3 regions of the Pseudomonas sp. TH04 genome follow, and region 1 is predicted to be linked to each of the others. Evidence: predicted binding sites of a transcription regulator. Region 1 holds the regulator's gene; each other region holds the start of a gene.
The links. Region 1 encodes FliA, which starts transcription of late flagellar genes. Its sites were predicted from a motif close to CTAAAGTTTNNNNNNNNNNNGCCGNTAA; they were not measured.
Positions count from the first base shown of each region.

Region 2: a site for FliA is predicted at 2,686-2,713, ahead of JFT85_RS10115 (flagellar protein MotY). Genes of this name have one in related genera too.
Region 3: a site for FliA is predicted at 2,463-2,490, ahead of JFT85_RS25485 (methyl-accepting chemotaxis protein). Genes of this name have one in related genera too.

Region 1 covers NZ_JAEKEA010000001.1:5,484,634-5,489,139, forward strand. Annotated here, with positions in the region: gene flhF (flagellar biosynthesis protein FlhF) at 1-429, shown strand, start outside; gene fleN (flagellar synthesis regulator FleN) at 537-1,370, shown strand; gene fliA (RNA polymerase sigma factor FliA) at 1,367-2,107, shown strand; gene JFT85_RS24710 (chemotaxis response regulator CheY) at 2,279-2,653, shown strand; gene JFT85_RS24715 (protein phosphatase CheZ) at 2,672-3,460, shown strand; gene JFT85_RS24720 (chemotaxis protein CheA) at 3,472-4,506, shown strand, end outside.
Region 2 covers NZ_JAEKEA010000001.1:2,240,675-2,245,180, reverse strand. Annotated here, with positions in the region: gene JFT85_RS10130 (peroxiredoxin) at 239-841, shown strand; gene rnt (ribonuclease T) at 906-1,577, opposite strand; gene pyrC (dihydroorotase) at 1,574-2,620, opposite strand; gene JFT85_RS10115 (flagellar protein MotY) at 2,777-3,685, shown strand; gene JFT85_RS10110 (argininosuccinate synthase) at 3,828-4,506, shown strand, end outside.
Region 3 covers NZ_JAEKEA010000001.1:5,652,172-5,656,677, reverse strand. Annotated here, with positions in the region: gene JFT85_RS25500 (ABC transporter substrate-binding protein) at 1-412, opposite strand, end outside; gene JFT85_RS25495 (GNAT family N-acetyltransferase) at 791-1,255, opposite strand; gene JFT85_RS25490 (VOC family protein) at 1,639-2,052, opposite strand; gene JFT85_RS25485 (methyl-accepting chemotaxis protein) at 2,536-3,750, shown strand; gene JFT85_RS25480 (response regulator) at 3,760-4,128, shown strand; gene JFT85_RS25475 (STAS domain-containing protein) at 4,152-4,439, shown strand; gene JFT85_RS25470 (chemotaxis protein CheA) at 4,481-4,506, shown strand, end outside.

The DNA.
Region 1 (4,506 bases):
AAGCGCGTGGTGCTGATCGACACGGCTGGCCTGCAAGCCAGTGACCCGGCATTGCGCATGCAGTTGGAAAGCCTGGCGGGACGTGGCATCAAGTCAAAAAATTACCTGGTGCTTGCAACCACCAGCCAGAAACAGGTTCTTACCGCTGCCTACCACAGCTACAAACGTTGCGGCCTGGCGGGTTGCATTCTGACCAAGCTCGACGAAACTGCGAGCCTGGGTGAAGTGTTGAGCCTGGCTATCAGTCATGAATTACCGGTTGCCTACCTGACCGACGGGCCGCGGATCCCGGATGATTTACATCTGCCGCGCCGTCATCAGTTGGTCAGCCGTGCTGTCAGCGTGCAAATGCAAGAAGAGCCTAGCGAGGAAGCGATGGCCGACATGTTCGCCGACCTTTACCACAACCCCGCAAAACGGGTGGGTTGAAGGGCAGGATGAACACCGTGAAAAGTATCTACATCGATGGTCTGCAAGCGATTCACGCGGCCAAGCCATGTAGCCTGCGTCTAAGCAAGACAAGGTAAAGAAATAAAATGGGCAGCATGCATCCCGTACAGGTGATCGCGGTGACCGGCGGCAAAGGTGGCGTCGGAAAAACTAACGTGTCAGTGAATTTGTCCCTGGCCCTGGCAGAGCTTGGCCGTCGCGTCATGCTGCTGGATGCTGACCTGGGGCTGGCGAACGTCGACGTTCTGCTGGGGCTGACACCCAAACACACCCTTGCCGATGTGATCGAGGGCCGCTGCGAGCTGCGCGATGTGCTGCTGCAAGGCCCCGGTGGCATTCGCATCGTGCCGGCGGCCTCGGGCACCCAGAGCATGGTGCATCTGAGCCCGGCGCAGCACGCCGGCTTGATCCAGGCGTTCAGTGACATCGGCGACAACCTCGACGTGCTGGTGATCGACACCGCCGCCGGGATCGGCGAGTCCGTGGTCAGCTTCGTGCGCGCCGCCCAGGAAGTGCTGCTGGTGGTCTGCGATGAGCCCACCTCCATCACCGACGCCTACGCCCTGATCAAACTGCTCAATCGTGACTACGGCATGAACCGCTTCCGGGTGCTGGCCAACATGGCCCAAAGCCCGCAGGAAGGGCGAAACCTGTTCGCCAAGTTGACCAAGGTCACGGATCGTTTCCTCGATGTCGCCTTACAATACGTCGGCGCAGTTCCCTATGACGAGTGTGTGCGCAAGGCTGTGCAAAAGCAGCGTGCAGTCTATGAAGCATTCCCTCGTTCGAAGTGCGCATTGGCGTTCAAGGCAATTGCCCAGAAGGTCGATACTTGGCCGTTGCCCGCCAACCCGCGTGGGCATCTGGAGTTTTTCGTCGAGCGATTGGTGCATCAGACGAGCGCAGGACCGGTGCTATGACAGCCAGCGGCTATAACCTTTACAAAAACTCGGCGCGTGACAGCCAGGGCGAATTGATCGAGCGCTATGCGCCCCTGGTCAAGCGCATTGCCTATCACTTGCTGGCGCGCCTGCCTGCCAGTGTGCAGGTTGAAGACCTTATCCAGGCCGGTATGATCGGCCTGCTCGAAGTGTCGACCAAATACGACGCGAGCAAAGGTGCGAGTTTCGAGACGTACGCGGGTATCCGTATCCGTGGTGCGATGCTCGATGAAGTGCGTAAAGGGGATTGGGCGCCGCGTTCGGTACACCGCAACACGCGAATGGTCAGTGACGCAATTCGTGCAATTGAAGCAAAAACCGGTCGTGACGCTAAAGATCATGAAGTTGCGGCCGAACTCCAATTGAGTCTCGACGATTACTACGGGATTTTGAACGATACCTTGGGCAGCCGCCTGTTCAGTTTCGACGACCTGTTGCAGGACGGCGAACACGAAGGGCTGCACGAGGACGGCGCGAGTGCACATCTCGAACCGTCGCGCGACCTGGAAGATGAACGTTTCCAGGGTGCGTTGGCGGAAGCGATTGCCAATTTGCCTGAGCGTGAGCGACTGGTGTTGGCGCTGTACTACGACGAAGAGCTGAACCTCAAGGAAATCGGTGAGGTCCTGGGGGTCAGCGAATCGCGTGTCAGCCAGCTGCATAGCCAGTGCGCAGCCCGCTTGCGGGGGCGATTGGGAGAGTGGCGCGCGCGCTGACAGGCAGTGTGGGGATACTGCAGCGCAATTAGGCGAAGGGTGAAGAGCCTTTCGCGGGTTCGTTCCGTGGTACCCCTGGCAGTCCTTTTTGTGTAACGCCTGTTGATTGAAATGGCGCGTCCAGGTGCTGGGCGCGTTTAAGACTGCTTGGAGGTCGAATTGGACAAGAACATGAAAATCCTCATCGTTGATGACTTCTCAACGATGCGGCGGATCATAAAAAACCTGTTGCGTGACCTTGGGTTCACCAACACGGTCGAGGCGGATGACGGCCTGACGGCGATTCCGATCCTCAACAGCGGGAGCATCGACTTTCTGGTAACCGACTGGAACATGCCGGGCATGACCGGCATCGACTTGCTGCGTCACGTGCGCGCCGATGAAAAACTGCGCAGCCTGCCTGTGCTGATGGTGACCGCCGAAGCCAAGCGTGAACAGATCATCGAAGCCGCCCAAGCCGGGGTTAACGGTTACGTGGTTAAGCCATTCACTGCGTTGGCCTTGAAAGAGAAGATCGAAAAAATCTTCGAACGCATCCACGGCTGATGCCACCACGGGGGAGCTATGGAGCATAAAGAATCATCGCAGGCTGACTTTGAGTCGACCCTGAAAAAGCATGCTCACCAGTTGGTCGAAAGCCTTGAAAGAGGCCAGTTCGGCGACGCGGTGCAGTTGATCCATGAGCTTAACCAGACCCGTGACCGCGGCCTGTACCAGGAAGTGGGCAAGCTCACACGCGAGCTGCACAGTGCAATCGTCAATTTTCAGATTGACCCGCACATGCCCCAGGCCGAAGAAATCTCGCAAATCACCGATGCCACCGAACGCCTGTCCTATGTGGTCAGGCTGACTGAGGCGGCGGCCAACCGCACCATGGACCTGGTGGAAAACGCCACGCCCCTGGTCAATGGCATGGCGACCGAAGCGCAGGCCCTCAGCGTTGACTGGGGCCGTTTCATGCGTCGGGAAGTGGGGGCTGAGGAGTTTCGTGAGTTGGCGCGGCGCGTCGACGCTTTTCTGTCGCGCAGCGACGAGGAAAACCGCACGGTTGCCAGCAACCTCAATGACATTCTGCTGGCCCAGGATTACCAGGACCTCACCGGTCAGGTGATCAAGCGCGTGACCCAATTGGTCACCGAAGTGGAAAGCAACTTGCTCAAATTGGTGCTCATGGCTGGCCAAGTTGATCGTTTTGCCGGCATCGAACATGACCGCGAAGCGATCCTCTCGGAAAAAGATCCACAAAAACATCTCGCCAAGGGTGAAGGTCCGCAGATTCATGCCGATAAACGTGAAGACGTTATGTCAGGTCAGGATGACGTAGATGACCTGTTATCCAGTTTAGGCTTCTAAGGAGCACCCACATGAGCTTCGGCGCCGATGAAGAAATCCTTCAGGATTTCCTTGTAGAGGCCGGCGAAATTTTAGAGCAACTGTCCGAACAACTGGTCGAGCTGGAAAGCCGCCCGGATGATGCGAACCTGCTCAATGCAATTTTTCGCGGTTTTCACACTGTAAAAGGGGGCGCCGGCTTCCTCCAGCTCCATGAGCTGGTGGAGTGCTGTCACATCGCCGAGAACGTATTCGACATCCTGCGCAAGGGTGAGCGGCACGTCGACTCGGAACTGATGGACGTGATTCTCGAAGCACTGGATGCGGTCAACGGCATGTTCAGTGAAGTGCGCGAACGTGCACCGATCACCGCCGCCACGCCGGAACTGCTGGCCGCCCTGGCGCGCCTGGCAGAACCTGCCGACACCTCGGTTGCGCCGGTGGTGGAAGCAGCGCCTGTGGCCGAACCGGAACCGGAAGCGGACGTGACGGACAGCGAGTTCGAGCAGTTGCTCAACTCCCTCAGTGCGGTGAAGGCTGAAGCTGAAGCCCCCCAAGCAGTCGCGCCGCCTGCAACGCCGACCAGCGAAGACATTACCGACGCTGAATTCGAGTCCCTGCTCGACCAGTTGCATGGCAAAGGCCAGTTCGCTGCCGATGCCGTGGCACCTGCGGCTACGCCGCAGGCTCCGGCTGCCAGCGCCAGCACCGACATTACCGACGACGAATTTGAGGCATTGCTCGACCAGTTGCATGGCAAAGGCACCTTTGCGGCCGAAGCTTTGCCGGAAGTCGCGGCCACGGCCACGGCCTCGGCGGCCGCTGCCGTGCCTGCCACGCCTGCCACACCTGCCGCCGCCAGCGCAGAACCTGCCGCTGACGGGCTGATTTCCGATCACGAATTCGAAGCCTTGTTGGACGAATTGCACGGCAAGGGCAAGTTCTCCGAAGTGCCCCCGGCTGCTGCGGCGACCGCCACCCCAGTGGCGGCCAAACCTGCGCCTGCCAAACCTGCCGCACCGGCGGCCGCCAAACCTGCTCCAGCGCCTGCAGCCGCCCCGGCGCCT
Region 2 (4,506 bases), 3.2 Mb from region 1:
GAACCATCGCGGGTTAAGGCTTAAGTGCGATGGATCTTAATGTTAACGAGAATGATTGTCAAAGTAGATTCGTAGCTGTTTGCGGCCTCACCGCCGTCGCGCTGACGAACGGTTTTTTCAGTGTATGATGGTCGGTCTTTACGAAGCGTGACTGCGTCACAGGGCTGTCGCTTATAAACGGCAGACTTGGAAGCGGTCCTTTTACTTCAATCGTCACCCTTGCATCAGGAGATATCCAATGAGCGTACTCGTCGGCAAACAAGCCCCGGATTTCGACGTACCTGCCGTCCTCGGCAATGGCGAAATCGTTGACAGCTTCAAGCTGTCTGAAGCCATCAAAGGCAAATACGGCCTGGTGTTCTTCTACCCGCTGGACTTCACCTTCGTCTGCCCTTCGGAGCTGATCGCTCTGGACCACCGCATGGACGATTTCAAGGCGCGCAACGTTGAAGTGGTAGCCGTTTCCATCGACTCCCATTTCACCCACAACGCCTGGCGCAACACCGCTATCAATGATGGCGGCATTGGCAAAGTCAAATACACCATGGCTGCCGACATGAAGCACGACATCGCCAAGGCCTACGACGTTGAATCCGAAGGCGGCGTGGCTTTCCGTGGCGCGTTCCTGATCGACGACAAGGGCGTTGTGCGCTCGCAGATCATCAACGACCTGCCGCTGGGCCGTAACATGGAAGAGCTGATCCGTCTGGTCGACGCTCTGCAATTCCACGAAGAGCACGGCGAAGTTTGCCCTGCCAACTGGAAGAAAGGCGACAAAGGCATGAACGCTTCGCCAGAAGGCGTTGCGGCTTACCTGACTGAGAACGCTGGCAAGCTGTAAGCCACGCTCGAAGCAAAAAAAACCGGCCTGAGAAGGCCGGTTTTTTTATGCGCGGGAAACGACCTCAGTCGTTGAAGTCTTCCCAGCCGCCCATCTGCTTCCAGCGATTGACGATGCCACAGAACAGCTCGGCGGTCTTCTCGGTGTCGTAGCGCGCCGAGTGGGCCTCACGGCCGTCAAAGTCGATACCGGCAGCCTGGCAGGCCTTGGCCAGCACGGTCTGACCGTAAGCGAGGCCGGCGAGGGTGGCGGTGTCGAAACTGGAGAACGGGTGAAACGGGTTGCGCTTCATGTCCAGTCGCGTCACGGCGGCGTTCAGGAAGCCCAGGTCGAAACTGCTGTTGTGGCCGACCAGGATCGCGCGTTTGCAGCCATTGGCCTTCAACGCTTTGCGCACGCCACGGAAGATATCGGTCAGCGCCGCTTCTTCACTCACCGCCATACGCAGTGGGTGGTCGAGTTTGATGCCGGTGAACTCCAGGGCTGCCGCTTCGATATTGGCGCCTTCGAATGGCTCGACACGAAAGAAGTGGGTGTGTTCCGGGAACACAAAACCCTGTTCGTCCATGCCGATGGTAGTGGCGGCAATTTCCAGCAGGGCGTCGGTGGCGCAATTGAAGCCACCGGTTTCTACGTCGATGACAACCGGCAGATAACCGCGAAACCGCTCGGCCATCGGGTGACGGGAACCGCCACCACTGTGCTCGTGTTCGTCATCGTAATGGTCTTCACTCACTTGCTTTCCTCCAGCAGGCGCCAGCGCAGTGTTTCACCGGCGCGCAGCGGGATAACAGTCAGCTCGCCAAACGGCAGGCTGGCGGGGGCGGTCCAGTCTTCACGAACCAGGGTAATACGGTCGGTGTTCGCCGGCAGGCCATAGAAGCGCGGGCCGTTCAGGCTGGCGAAACCTTCGAGCTTGTCCAGGGCATTGCGCTGTTCAAACGCTTCGGCGTACAGCTCGATCGCAGCAAACGCGGTGTAGCAACCGGCACAGCCACACGCGGCTTCTTTAGCGTGCTGGGCGTGGGGCGCGGAGTCGGTGCCGAGGAAGAATTTCGGGTTGCCGCTGGTCGCGGCATCGAGCAAGGCCACCTGGTGAGTATTGCGCTTGAGAATCGGCAGGCAATAGAAGTGCGGCCGAATCCCGCCCACCAGCATGTGGTTGCGGTTGTAGAGCAAGTGATGCGCGGTGATGGTCGCACCGACGTTGGCCGAAGCTTCGGTGACGAACTGCACGGCATCTGCGGTGGTGATGTGTTCGAACACCACCTTGAGGGTCGGGAACAGCTCGACCACACGGCGCATGTGCTCGTCGATGAAGATCTTCTCGCGATCAAAGACGTCCACATCGCCACGGGTGACTTCACCGTGGATCAACAGCGGCATACCGACTTCAGCCATGGCTTCGATCGCCGGCAGAATCTTGTCGATACTGGTCACGCCGGAGTCAGAGTTGGTGGTCGCGCCCGCCGGGTACAGCTTGGCGGCGTGCACGAAACCACTGGCCTTGGCCTGGCGGATTTCTTCAGGCTGGGTGCGGTCGGTCAGGTAGAGCACCATCAACGGTTCGAAGCGGCTGCCGGCCGGTCGTGCAGCGAGGATACGCTGGCGATAGGCGTCGGCTTCTGCGGCATTACGCACCGGAGGTACCAGGTTAGGCATGATGATGGCGCGACCAAACGTGCGCGCTACATCAGCCACGGTTTGGGGTAACGCAGCACCATCGCGAAGATGAATATGCCAGTCGTCGGGACGCAGCAGGGTCAGGCGGTCGGACATTGGGGATTCCAGGCGGGTCAATCTGGTGGGAATGCTACCGGAAAAGACTCTTGCAGGCACTCGCTATCAAGTTTTACAGGACGCTACCGATATCCCAAGGTATGCCTTAACGACGTATGACGCTTTGAAGTGTTGTAGAAACCAGTGGAGCCGCCCGTGCGCCAGCATTATCTAGCCCTGCTCAGTGTGTTCGCCAGCCTGCCTGCGATGGCCCTCACGTTCCAGACACGTCTGGAGAATATTGAGTGGAAGGTGGAAGGCGACCAGTTCGAGTGCCGCTTGACCCAACCGATCACCGATTTCGGTTCGGGTGAGTTTGTGCGCCGGGCCGGCGAGCAGGCGACATTTCGTCTGAAAGCCTACAACGGCGCACTCGGCGCGGGCTCGGCGACCTTGTTGGCCGCCGCTGCCCCGTGGCAGCCGGGCCGGGGTGATATCAACCTCGGTGCTGTGCGTGCCGGCAGTGGCGACGTGTTGTTCAACAGCTCTCAGGCCCAGGCCGGCCGGTTGTTCATGGGCTTGCTGGAAGGGCGCAGCCCAACCGTGCGGCATTACGCGCGTGAAGGCGGCTACTCGGAAATCCGTTTGCTGCCGGTGAAGTTCAACAAGGCCTACAACGACTATCAACTGTGTACCACCAAGCTGTTGCCGATGAATTACGATCAGGTCAAACAGACTGAAGTCGGCTTCCCGGGGGGTGGCATTGAGCTGGATGCGGCAGCCAAGAAGAAGCTGGCCGTCATTGTCGCGTTCATGAAAGCCGATCCTACGGTCAACCATATCGAGTTGAATGGCCATTCGGACAACAGCGGCAACCGCCTGACCAACCGCGACGTCTCGCGCCGTCGGGCCCTGGCGGTCACGGACTACTTCAAGGCCAATGGCATCCCCGAATCGCAGATCACCATGCGCTTCCACGGTGAAAGCTACCCCCTGGCGCCGAATACCAACGCCGCCAACCGGGCACGTAACCGTCGCGTGAACATTCAGCTCGAACGCGTGGCAGCTCCCGAGAAACCCGCGCCTCAGGCGACTGGCCCGAGCAACCCTGCGCACACGTCATAAAATGCGCTTATAAGGTGCGACCATCAGTCGCCCACTCGACATAATCTGTCGCTTTATCTTCATTTGCTGTCGCGCCTCTGTAAATCCACGGTTTTGGTCGGTAGAATCAACGGCTTTCCGTACAACCCCGTGGAGTGATGGCATGGCCGACGTAAACAAGGTCGTTCTCGCGTATTCCGGCGGCCTGGACACTTCGGTGATCCTCAAGTGGCTGCAGGATACTTATAACTGTGAAGTGGTGACCTTCACCGCTGACCTGGGTCAGGGCGAAGAGGTCGAACCTGCACGTGCCAAGGCGCAAGCCATGGGCGTGAAAGAGATCTACATTGACGACCTGCGCGAAGAATTCGTCCGCGATTTCGTCTTCCCGATGTTTCGCGCCAATACCGTCTACGAAGGCGAGTACCTGCTGGGTACTTCCATCGCACGTCCGCTGATCGCCAAACGCCTGATCGAAATCGCCAACGAAACCGGCGCCGACGCCATTTCCCATGGTGCTACCGGCAAGGGCAACGACCAGGTGCGTTTCGAACTGGGCGCCTACGCGCTCAAGCCTGGCGTGAAAGTGATTGCCCCTTGGCGTGAGTGGGACCTGCTGTCCCGTGAAAAGCTGATGGATTACGCTGAAAAGCACGCTATCCCGATCGAGCGTCATGGCAAGAAGAAGTCCCCGTACTCGATGGACGCCAACTTGCTGCACATCTCCTATGAAGGCGGCGTGCTGGAAGACACCTGGACCGAGCACGAAGAAGACATGTGGAAATGGACCGTCTCCCCGGAGAACGCTCCTGACAAGGCCCAGTACCTGGAACTGACCTACC
Region 3 (4,506 bases), 170 kb from region 1:
GATAACTGCTGGGTAGCAGTTGTAGTTTTTCGAGGGGGATACCCTCGCTACGGAACATCGCCAGAAAATCGGCATCGGTCTGTGCATCCATCAGCATCAACGGCTTGCCGATCAGGTCGTGCACAGTGCGAACACCTTGGTCTGTGCGAGCCACGAGCACGGAAGGTGAATGCTGAAAAATCACCGCCAGCGCTACCAACGGCTTCCCATGCAGACGTGCGTAGAGCAATTCACTATTGGCTTCGCCGTATTGGGCGCGCCCAGAGAGCACTTCTTCGACCGGTGTGACATTGGGGCCACCTTCGTGCAAGCGCACGTCCAGTCCTTCTTCGCGGTAATAGCCCTTTGCGATGGCGGCATAGTAGCCCGCGAACTGGAATTGATGTTTCCAACGTAGCTGTACATCAATCACCTGTTCGGCGCCATTCTGTTGAGGGCCAGAACCCGCCCACACAGCCTGACCCCAGACGAGCACAAAACACAGCAGTCGACGCAGCCGAACCAGGAGAACTCTCTTCGGCGGGCCTGGCGTGTTAGAACAGCAACAGTGGCTAGGCATGGTGATAGTCCGTGAAACGCGCTTATCGTTGAGCGTGCAAAGCGTGGCGAGTCATTGTGACATCACTCATGCGGGGCCAGCAATCACGCGCCACGCTAACCAAAGCGGCCGTTATGCTCGCTTGCGGCGTGGTTGGCGTTTGCTTCCCGACAACAGACCGCTACCGGCCAGAAGCGGACGGTTATGTAGGGCTCAGCAGGACTCACTGGTGGCTTGGAGGTAACTACAAAACTAGGGGCGATTCACCGACCAGCGCAAGTGCCATTCCGCTTCATCCGTGTTCACACATGCCCCCAAGCACATCGGCACGAACCCCATCTTGCGGTAGAAGGCAAGTGCGCGAGGATTCTTCGCATAGACGCTCAGTTCCAAATAGCTCCGGCGGCGCTGCGCAAATCTCACCAGTTGTTCGCCCAAGCACTGCCTCTGCCTTGATGCTGTCACAAACAGTGCCGACAGCTCGTCACCATGCAGTGCCACAAACGCCAATAGATGACCGCTCTCCTCCAGCAACCAAACTTCACACTCAGGAAAATATTCGTGGCACATGGTGTCGTACTCGGCGCGCCAATACTCGTCAGCCACGAAGCTGTGAGCTTGTAAGCTGGTCTGCAACCACAAATCACTTATCGTCGGCATATCCGCGCTTTTCGCGCGCCGGATCGTTTGGCATTTCGATTGAATAGGCTCTGTCATATACATTTTTCGCCGAAAGGGTCGCTGTAAATCGCGGCAGTCACTCTCTGTAGCTTTCTCCCCGCGTTCGTTTCCTTGATGGATAGTAGATTCAAAGGGTGGGTTTGAATCGCTATTGGTTTTGTGGACATTCGATGACCGCTATTGGCCGATTTCTGCCGTTCGTGACAGGCAGCAACCGGCCAATAGCACCCCCTCGTAAAAATGGCTGACGCCTCGCATCCACGAGTGGCAACCGCCCCAAACAGCCCCATCGACACGTTACAAACGACGCCCTGATTTCCTTGCAGATCTAGTCCCTGGGGTGGCGTCACGAATGTTCCGTCGGAACTTTCAGCCCAGACACACCCAACCACGACTCAAACTCACCCTACCGACCTTCGTCATGCCTCAGGTGGGCCTTTGAGTTCTACCTGGTTACCGTCTGGGTCGAAGCAGTAGAGTGAAGGGCCCTCGCCTTCAGCACCGTAGCGCTTGGCCGCCTTGTCGGCTCGCACGCCGTGGTTACGTAGATGAGTGAGAATGTCAGCCTCAATGAACGGCGTTATCCGCAGGCAAAAGTGGTCAAGGTTACGATGCTCGGGATCTGCCGCGCCCCCGGCCTGTTGCCCAAGGGGGCCGGCAACATCCACCAGGTCAATCATCGAGTTTCCCGCACGCAGGTGAATCATGCCCAGGTCATCACGACGCTTTGCCACGTCGCAACCGAGGGTCTCACTGTAGAAGGCCAAGCTGCGTTGAATATCCTGTACACGCAAGACGACGTGATCCAGCTGTTTTACTTTGAAAGGAATCATAGTGCCTCCTGAGCCAAGTAAAGGCCGAGTGGCCTGGGCGGTTAATGCATTGATTTTTTATCACACTCGGCCTCGCTTGATGCACCGAACGGGTGATGACGCTTGAGGCCGGACGCGGCCCAGGCCTGCCGAACCTGCCACGCGGTGACCCGCGCAGGCTTGGCCATCAGACCAAGGCACCCGGTCGCGTGGCTGACCGCTAGGCGGTCGAGCGCTCAGGCGTTGAGCGCGCCTGGTGATTGCGATCTACGCTAAGACACTGGCGCCTTTGGCCGCCAAAAATACCGTTGCTGAGCACGCGGTCCCTGCCGGTGCGGTTGGTTGGGCTCATGCAAGACATGGACGCGGTGGGCACACCCGAGAAACAGTCGTCTGCTGGTCATAAATCAGACAGATGGCAGTTAGGTTGTCTAAAGTTGTGATGCACCGCGCAGATAACTCCTATGTCATTTCCACCCGCAACACAGTTCAAGGATCGAACTCATGACCCAGCGTCAATCCAGCCACACTCCCCCTCTCGGTCATCCGCGTTTTCGCTGGTTCGCTTTGATCCCGGTGGTACCCGCCGTGGTGTGGACACTGCTGCAATCAAGCTCTGCGGCCAACCTGGCGGCCTGCGCGGTACTGGTGCTGATCGGCCTTGGTGCCTGCGCCTGGAGCGCGAGCTCGCAGCGTAACGCCGTGCAGCTAGGCATTGCGCGGGCGCAGGCGGATCAGGCCGAGGCGGACGCGGCGCGCAACGGTATGGCCTCGCGGGCACAGCTGGATGAGGTGTTGCTGGGCGCCATGCCGATCTGGGCCAAACAGGTGGAAAGCTCGCGCCATCAGACCGAAGAAGCGATTGTGAGCCTGGCTAACCGGTTTACCGGGATCGCCACGCGCTTGCAGGAAACGGTACACGCCTCGCAGCACGCTGCCGGTGAACTGGATGGCCACGCCGCCGATGGGCCGCTTGAGGCGCTGGCACGCAGCGACAGCGAACTGAGCCAGGTGATCAATTCACTCAAGGCCACGCAAAGCAGCCGTGACCAAACCCTGGCCCAGGTCCGCAGCCTGACCGCCTACACCGGTGAACTGCGCACCATGGCCGCTGATGTGGCGGCGATTGCTGCACAAACCAACCTGCTGGCCCTCAACGCCGCCATCGAGGCGGCGCGGGCCGGTGAGGCCGGGCGTGGCTTCGCAGTGGTGGCCGATGCCGTGCGCAGCCTGTCGAGCAAATCCAGTGAAACCGGCCAGCAGATGTCGGCCAAGGTCGACATCATCAATAACGCCATTACGCAATTGGTGCACGCTGCGTCCAGCAATGCCGACCAGGACAGCCATTCGGTGGCCGAGTCCGAAAACAGTATTCAAGTGGTGCTTGAGCGCTTCCAGAACATCACCGGGCGTCTGGCCGACTCCGCCGACCTGCTCAAGCAGGAAAGCTACGGCATCCGCGATGAGATGACCGAGGTGCTGGTCAACCTGCAATTCCAGGATCGGGTCAGCCAGATCCTCAGTCACGTGCGCGACAACATGCACGCGTTGCATGACCACCTCCTGCAAGCCAGCCAGGCCCCCGACCAGGCGGTCGCCGTCGACGCCCGGCAGTGGCTGGCGCGCATGGAAGCCACCTATGCCACCGACGAGCAACGGCGCATCCACCATGGTGAAGCGGCCGTGCAGCACAACTCTCAAGACATTACTTTCTTTTAGGAGCACCTCATGGCGAAGAATGTATTAGTGGTCGACGACTCCAGCAGTGTGCGGCAGGTGGTCGGTATTGCCTTGAAAAGTGCCGGTTACGACGTGATCGAAGCCAGCGACGGCCGGGATGCCCTGGGCAAGCTCACCGGGCAGAAGGTGCACCTGATCATCAGCGATGTGAACATGCCCAACATGGACGGCATCACCTTCGTCAAGGAGGTCAAGAAGCTGGCCAATTACAAGTTCACGCCTATCATCATGCTGACCACTGAGTCCCAGGAGTCGAAGAAGGCCGAGGGCCAGGCCGCCGGCGCCAAGGCCTGGGTGGTCAAGCCGTTCCAGCCGGCGCAGATGCTGGCAGCGGTGTCCAAACTGATACTGCCTTGAACCCCGGCGCCAGGGAGGCTCCCATGCCGATCACCATCGAAACCTTCGACGACACTGCCCGCGTGCGCATTGACGGTGAGCTGACGATTTACACCGTCGCGGAACTGGCGGGTGCGCTGCTGCCGCAGATCGGCGCGGCGCCCCGCCTTGAGCTGGACCTGTCCCAGGTCACGGAAATGGATGGCGCCGGCTTGCAGTTGCTCGCGGTTATCCGGCGTGAGGCCGGTATCAGCGGTACCGGCTTGAGCGTGACCGGCCAAAGCCAGGTGGTCATGCAGGCGCTCCAACTGTGTCGCACTGAGGCCTCGTAGTCAGCGCTTCCCACGTTTTTTGATCGACAAGGAAAGTCCCGGTGAGCATCAATCTCGATCAGGCACA